Regions from separate parts of the Mesorhizobium sp. M0772 genome, predicted to be linked through region 2. Evidence: riboswitches for the same ligand, from Rfam matches in the RefSeq annotation. Region 2 holds a riboswitch; the other holds the start of a gene.
The links. A riboswitch is a leader RNA that binds a small molecule or an ion and turns the genes downstream of it on or off. The one in region 2 is predicted to bind cobalamin.
Positions count from the first base shown of each region.

Region 1 (3,867 bases), on a different contig from region 2:
GTGTTCCAGTCCTATGCGCTCTATCCGCACATGACCGTCTACGACAACATGGCCTTCTCGATGAAGATCGGCAAGGAAAGCAAGGCCGAGATCGACAAGCGGGTGCGGCAGGCCGCCGAAATCCTGCAGCTGACCAAATATCTCGACCGCCTGCCCAAGGCGATGTCGGGCGGCCAGCGCCAGCGTGTCGCCATCGGTCGCGCCATCGTGCGCAATCCGAAAGTGTTCCTGTTCGACGAGCCGCTGTCGAATCTCGACGCGGCGCTGCGCGTCGCGACCCGCATCGAGATCGCCAAGCTCAAGGAATCGATGCCTGCCACGACCATGATCTACGTCACCCACGATCAGGTCGAAGCGATGACGCTCGCCGACCGCATCGTCGTGCTGAAGGATGGCCATATCGAGCAGGTCGGCACGCCGATGGACCTCTACAAGAAGCCCGGCAATCTGTTCGTTGCCCAGTTCATCGGCTCGCCGGCCATGAACATCCTGCCGGCGACAATCGACAGGACGGGCAACCCGACAATCGTCAGCCATGTCGGCGGCCGCAAGGCAACGGTGCCGATCGCAACGCCGGCGTCAGCAAAGGGTGCGGCAGTCAGCTTCGGCGTGCGGCCGGAGGATCTGTCGGCCGCCACCGGCGCGGAATATCTTTTCGAGGGCGTGGTGGACTATGTCGAGCAACTCGGCGAGGTGCAGCTTGTCTATGTCGATATCGGCCGCGCTGACCTGCCGTTGGTGACCAAGCTGCCCGGCAATGTCGAGGTCAAGCGCGGGGCAAAGCTGCGACTGACCGCGGATGCCGGGGACCTGCACATCTTCGACGCCGATGGGCACTCCTTCTCGCTCAAGCCGGTGGAAGTGAAGGCGGCTTGAGATAGCTGCGTCGTACAGGCATGAAAAAAGAGCGGCGGGCCCGGCCCGCCGCTCTTTTTTTAAGCTTCGGCTGTTAGTTGTTGCCGAACCGATCCCTGTCGCTGCTCTGAGGAACGAACTTCTGTTGGTCGTTCGACGAGTTCAGCAGCTTGTAGACCGCCGAGTTGGTGCCGGTCGACGAAGTGCGGGTGGTGTCGACGGCAGCGGCCGGCTGGTTGGCGCCATTGGAGCCATAATTGTCGCTGCCGGCAAAGGCAGCGCTCGAAACAGCCAGAACGGCTGCGGTGGCAAGAACGATCTTCTTCATTTTAGTCTCCTGAATTTTTCTGATGCCGCCAGCTGCAGCGGATAAGCCCGCCACGTGCTGGAAACCGGCTTTTAGCGGCCGAAAAGGTTACGGTCGGCACCGTGGGCAGGCGCCTGCTCGGCTGGAGCCGACTTCTCAACCGAAGCCGTATGGCCACTATCGGTCGACGTAATCGCAGGCTGGTTGGCGCCGTTCGAACCGTAGTTGTCGCTGCCGGCGAAAGCGCTGCCGGAGATGGCCAAAACGGCGGCGGCAGCAAGGATGATCTTTTTCATTTCAAATACTCCTGAATTTTTTGGGATCCCGAGAGCGACGGGTTAGCCGCCCTTCTTTGGTCGGGATCAGCGATTGCCGTAGAGGTCGCGGTCGGCGCCCTGAACGACAGGCTGCTTGTCAGCGTGCGCCGGCTTCTGAATGGAAGCCGTATACGAGCTGTCGACCGAGACGGCTGGCTGGTTCGCACCATTGGAACCGTAATTGTCGCTACCGGCGAAGGCGCTGCCGGTGATCGCCAAAACGGCTGCGGCAGTGAGGATGATCTTTTTCATTTTTAGGACTCCAGTTTGTCTGTCCGTCTAGCGGCGTGTCTTGGGAGGAATTCGCGTCGATCGGACAGCCCCGATGTGGGAAAGCCATAGGCTGGTTTCCAATCACGAAGTTGTTCCGTGTGGACCACGGTCCTGCACCTTGAAATTGTGCCAGGAAGTTCCTCTATGGTCATTTATCGCATTGTTTTCAGTCGCTTATGCCGAACCGAGTGGTTCGCTCCGACGTCGGTTTCCGGGCCGTCGTCCACACCGTCCTGCACGCATTGTCAACAGAAACGAACCGTTCGGTTCGATTAGAGATTGCTAATAGTAACTTTTCGATACCGTTGAGCCATTTTTGCCCGCGATCGAACTGGATCGGCAGCGATTCGAAACGGCGATGATGGCGTCGCAAGAAACGTCTCAGCTCTTTGACCGGGGGCGGGGGGCGTAAGCCGCGCGTGTCGCGCCGCATGGATATGATGTCGCTTTCATGCCGACGTCGCGATCGCTGCCGTGATTAGATGATCGCATCTCAGGTGCCGCTTCGTGACGACGCAGCGGAGAATTGGGAAGCCGGTCAGAATCCGGCGCTGCCCCCGCAACGGTGGTGGAGTTCAAGTCGCAACGGGAGACCACTGGGCAAGAGCCTGGGAAGGTGTCGCGATGGTCCGCAAGGACAACTCCAGAGCCCGGAAACCAGCCCGAGATGCCTAGACTCGACTGATCGCGGTGGGCGGTCAAGAGGTGGATAGTGCATGTCCGGCGCCGCGCCGGCCTGCGTCCGATCCTTCCTCCATCACCACCAAGTTCAGTCCTTAAACCACGAGGACAGAACTATGGATACGCGCAACGACATGCTGAGGCTCCTGAACGGCCGCAAGCAAGGCTTTTCGCTGGAACAGCCCTTCTACACCGACCCGGACTATTTCAAGCTCGACATGGAGCTTATCTGGTATCGCGACTGGCTGTTCATCGGCCATGATTGCGAACTGCCGAAGCCCGGCAGCTATATCACCGTGCAGATCGGCGATTATCCGGTGGTGCTGGTCCGCGACCAGAAGGGCAACATCAACGCCTTTCACAATTCCTGCCGCCATCGCGGCAGCCGTGTCTGCAACACTGAGAAGGGCATGGCGGCAAAGCTTGTCTGCCCTTATCACCAGTGGACCTACGAGCTTGACGGCCGGCTGCTGTTTGCCCGCCAGATGGCCGACGGTTTCGACAAGAGCCAGTTCGGCCTGAAGCCCGTCGCCTGCGAGAGCGTCGGCGGCTACATCTTCATCTGCCTGGCGAAAGAACCTGCCGACTTTGCGCCGATGCGCGCCATGATAGAGCCCTACCTCAAGCCGCACCGGCTGAATGAAGCCAAGGTCGCCTTCGAGAGCACCATCATCGAGAAGGGCAACTGGAAGCTGGTCTGGGAAAACAACCGCGAATGCTATCACTGCGCCGGCAATCATCCGGAGCTGTGCAAGACATTCCCCGAAGCGCCGACGGTGACCGGCGTGCAGGGCGCCGACAGCGATCCGGAGATGCTGGCGCACTGGGCGAAATGCGAGGCGGCGGGCCTGCCGAGCAAGTTCCGCATCGATCCGGCCGGGCAATACCGCGCCACCCGCGCGCCGCTGCTGCGCGATGCCGTCAGCTACACGATGTCGGGAAAGCGCGCGGTGACGAAGAACCTGTCCGACACTGTTGCCGCCGACCGCATCGGCACCTTGATGCACTACCACTATCCGACGACCTGGAACCACATCCTGATCGACCATGCGGTCACCTTCCGGGTGCTGCCGATCAGCGCCACGCAAACCGCGGTGACGACCAAGTGGCTGGTGCACAAGGATGCGGTCGAGGGCGTCGACTACAACCTTGAAGAACTGACCCATGTCTGGACCGAGACCAACGACCAGGACCGCCGCATCGTCGAGGAGAACGCCTTCGGCATCCTGTCCCCGGCCTATGAGCCCGGCCCCTATTCGGAGCTGCATGAGGGCGGCGTGATCCAGTTCGTCGAATGGTACGCGGCCTTCATCGGCCCGCGCCTTGCCGAAGGCGGCCGGCCGGCGCTGCGCAGCGTCGCGTGAGCTGGAGCAGGCGAAGAGGGACCAGAGGATGAATGCGATGACGGATCTTGGGCTCTATCGCCATCTCGAC
Region 1 covers NZ_JAMYPB010000005.1:134,025-137,891, forward strand. Annotated here, with positions in the region: gene NKI06_RS05305 (ABC transporter ATP-binding protein) at 1-876, shown strand, start outside; gene NKI06_RS05310 (DUF680 domain-containing protein) at 950-1,183, opposite strand; gene NKI06_RS05315 (DUF680 domain-containing protein) at 1,255-1,458, opposite strand; gene NKI06_RS05320 (DUF680 domain-containing protein) at 1,525-1,731, opposite strand; cobalamin riboswitch at 2,231-2,432, shown strand; gene NKI06_RS05325 (aromatic ring-hydroxylating oxygenase subunit alpha) at 2,550-3,797, shown strand; gene NKI06_RS05330 (FAD-binding oxidoreductase) at 3,835-3,867, shown strand, end outside.
Region 1: linked by a shared signal. The riboswitch ahead of NKI06_RS05325 (aromatic ring-hydroxylating oxygenase subunit alpha) and the one ahead of NKI06_RS05795 (CbtB domain-containing protein) in region 2 are both predicted to bind cobalamin.

Region 2 (3,867 bases):
GCGCAGGACATGGCCTGATACCAGCGTTTCCAGCGGCCAGTTGGCGAGGTCGCCGGATGCGGGATCGAAGGAGGTCCCGGCGGCGCCGGCCGCAGCCTGCTGAAGGTTCACAAAGACAAAACCGCGCCACACCGACAGCGCCACCCGGTAGAGCGGATGATCGGCCTTGTCGAAACCATCTGGCAGCGATTTCGAGGGAACGCGCACGAGATCGCCGCGCAGCGAGTAGGACCAGGCGTGGTAGGGGCAAGTGATGAGCCGCGCTTTCAGCCGGCCCTCGCTTTCCTGGCAAAGCTGCGAGCCGCGATGCCGGCAGGTGTTGTGGAAGGCGCGCAACTCGCCGGTGTCGTCGCGCAGCACGACGATTTCCTGCGTGCCGACGCGGAATGTCCTGAATGCCAAAGGCTGGGCAAGATCGGCCTCGCGGCAGACGAGCAGCCAGCTTTTGTACCAGATGGCCTCGAGATCGCGCTGGTAAGCCTCGCTATCCCAATAGGCCGATGACGGTAGCGTCGGTTCGGCCCGGCTCAGGCCGTTATAGGGGTCGCGCTCGCTCGGGTTGGGATGCATGGCTGGCTTCCTATGAAGCGTCAGCCGACACCCCGGCAAATCGTTTGTCAATCAGAGTGCCGCATTGCCGGTTGCAGGCGCGGCGCATAATCATGTCGTGGACATGGGACATTCGGAATTGGGGGGATTCGGAACGTGGCCGCACGACAGATGTCGCTTACGCCGGAGCTGGTCGCGCGCTGCTGGCGCGAGATCAGGGACCCCGGGCCTGATCCGGACGCGATGCATCTCGATGAAGCCGACTATGACGCGCTTCTGGATGAATTGCAGGTCGAACTCCCGGATAGCGAACCGCTATGGCTGTTCGGCTATGGATCGCTGATCTGGAAACCGGAAATAGATTATGTCGAGGACCGCGTTGCGCTGGCGCGCGGCTGGCATCGGTCCTTTTGCATGAACATGACGCGCTGGCGCGGCACCAAGGTCAGCCCCGGCCTGATGATGGCGCTGGACCGTGGCGGACAATGCAAGGGCGTCGCCTTTCGGCTGACCGACAATAACCGGCGCGAGCAGTTGGGCCGGCTTTTCCGGCGCGAAGTCACGCTGAAGCCGACAAGCTACCGGCCGCGCATGCTGAAGCTTGCAAGCGAGGCCGGACCGCTCAGGGCATTGGCCTTCGTGATCAACCGCAACGGCCTGACCTATTCCGGCCCGCTCGACGAGGGCAAGGTCGTCGAAAGGCTGGCCACGTCCTGCGGGCACTGGGGGTCGGGCGCCGACTATCTCTACAACACGGTGAAAAACCTTGAAGAGCGCGGCATTCATGATCGCCATCTGTGGCGGCTGCAGCGGCTGGTTGCCGAACGGATCACCGCGTTGAACCCGTAACGCCGCATGGCGCATTCGCGCTGTTGGCCGGCGGAATTTGGTTTGCCGGATGCGGCCGTTTCAGCCTATAGTCATGCATGTCGTCGGTTCCGTTAGGGACCAAGAGGGAATGCGGTGAGGGCTGACTTGTTGCCCAATGCCGTGGCTGCCCCCGCAACTGTGTGCGGTAGTCCTCTCCAAGCCACTGGGGATTTTTTCTTCGGGAAGGTGGGGAAGGGCGCTGATCCGCGAGCCAGGAGACCTGCCGGCGACAGGGAACTGACTTCGATGCCCTCGGGTGGAGGGCGAAAGGACAAGATATGAATTCCGCTTCCGTCTCCCTCGGCGCTTCCGTCTCCTCGCAGTCGCGCTTCATGCAGCTCGTGCTTAGCGCGTTTCTGGGCATTTTCGTCGTCGGCGTTGTCGGTTTCTCGCACATCGATGCGGTCCACAATGCGGCGCACGACTATCGCCATTCGATGGCGTTTCCCTGCCACTGACGAGGATCTGACATCATGAACCTGTTTCGCAACGTCGTGTTCATCGCGGCGATCGCAGGGCTCGTGGCCGGTGTCGCTCTCGCCTGCATGCAGGCCTACGCCACCGTGCCGCTGATCCTCAAGGCGGAGGTCTACGAAAAGGCTGGTGGCGGCCACGAGCATCAGCATGCCGCGGTGCCCGCCGCCAACGCTACGGACACCAATGCCATGAGCACCGCCGCGCCGGCGGAAAATGCGGTGAGCAGCGCAACACCGGCTGAAGCAGCCGCGCCGGCGGAGGACGAAGGCTGGGCGCCGGCCGACGGCTTCGAGCGCTTCGCCTTCAGTGTCGTCGCCAATATCGTCACCGGCATCGGCTTCGCGCTGGTCCTGGTGGCGGTTTCCGAGTTCGCCGGTGGCATCGGCAGCTGGCGCCAGGGCGTGTTCTGGGGTCTGGCCGGCTTTGCCGTTTTCACGCTGGCGCCGGGACTCGGCCTGCCGCCGGAACTGCCGGCAATGCCGGCGGCCGATCTCATGCAGCGCCAGATCTGGTGGTGGGCAACGGTGATGGCAACGGCGATCGGTCTTGCCCTTATCACCTTCCGCACGTCGGCGCCCCTGACCGTGCTCGCCGTCGTCCTGATCGTCGCCCCGCATATTGTCGGCGCGCCGCAGCCTGACAGTTTTGTAACGCCGATCCCGGAGGGCCTGCATCATCAGTTCGTGGTGGCGGTGACGCTGACCAATCTGGTGTTCTGGGTGGTGCTCGGCGCGGTTGTCGGCATAGTGCGCGCGCGCTTCACCGGCACCGCGACCAGCCTGCGCGACACCTTTGCCTGATCGCAGTTTGACCTTCATCATCGGCGGTGCGCGCTCCGGCAAGAGCGTGCATGCCGAAAGTTTGGCGACGGCGTTGCCGCCGCCATGGGCTTATATCGCCACCGCGCAAGCCTATGACGGCGAAATGCGCGAGCGCATCGCGCAGCACCGCTCGCGCCGCGGCGAGGGATGGGCGACCATCGATGCCCCGCTTGATCTTGCAGGTGCGATCGAGGCATTGCCGGACAACCAGCCGGTGCTTGTCGACTGCCTGACGCTGTGGCTGACCAATCATATGCTGGCCGATCATGATCTGGAGGGGGAGTGCCGGCGGCTGGCCGATGTGCTTTCGCGGCCGCGCGGACCGTGGTTCGTGGTCTCCAACGAAGTCGGACAAGGCATTGTGCCCGACAATGCGCTGGCACGCCGGTTCCGCGATGCCGCCGGCCGGCTCAACCAGCAGATCGCGGTCGTAGCTGATATGGTGCTTCTGATGGTGGCGGGGCTGCCGCTCAAGGTGAAATGAGATGACCGATATCGACACAAAAGACGAAGAGCGCCATCGCGCCAAGATGGCCAAGCGCAAGGCGGTGCAGGACGCCGAGGTCGCGGAAAAGACGGTCGAGAAGGGGCTGCTGATCGTCAACACCGGACCCGGCAAGGGCAAGACCACGGCTGCCTTCGGGCTGGCGCTGCGCATGCTCGGCTATGGCAAGCGCGTCGGCGTCGTCCAGTTCATCAAGGGCAAATGGCACACCGGCGAAAAGGACGCCTTCGCGGCGTTCGGCGACCGTGTCGTCTGGCACACGATGGGCGAGGGTTTCACCTGGGAGACGCAGGATCTGAAGCGCGACATTGCGGCGGCCGAAGCCGCCTGGGCCAAGGCGCTGGAGCTGATCGCCGACCCCTCTGTCAGCCTTGTCGTCCTCGATGAGCTCAACATTGCGCTGCGCTACGACTATCTCGATCTCGACAAGGTGGTCGCGGCGCTGAAGGCGCGGCGCGAAGGCCTGCATGTCGTCGTAACCGGCCGCAATGCCAAGCCGGCGCTGGTCGAGGCGGCCGACCTCGTCACCGAGATGGGCGTGACCAAACACCATTTTTCCGCAGGCGTTAAGGCGCAGCAGGGAATCGAGTTTTGAGGGTCTAACTTCGGGAGATGACCGTTGGAACAAGCGGTAATTGTCTATCT
Region 2 covers NZ_JAMYPB010000006.1:49,624-53,490, forward strand. Annotated here, with positions in the region: gene NKI06_RS05785 (aromatic ring-hydroxylating oxygenase subunit alpha) at 1-570, opposite strand, end outside; gene NKI06_RS05790 (gamma-glutamylcyclotransferase) at 706-1,398, shown strand; cobalamin riboswitch at 1,466-1,661, shown strand; gene NKI06_RS05795 (CbtB domain-containing protein) at 1,698-1,877, shown strand; gene NKI06_RS05800 (CbtA family protein) at 1,893-2,696, shown strand; gene cobU (bifunctional adenosylcobinamide kinase/adenosylcobinamide-phosphate guanylyltransferase) at 2,689-3,201, shown strand; gene cobO (cob(I)yrinic acid a,c-diamide adenosyltransferase) at 3,203-3,817, shown strand; gene NKI06_RS05815 (hypothetical protein) at 3,842-3,867, shown strand, end outside.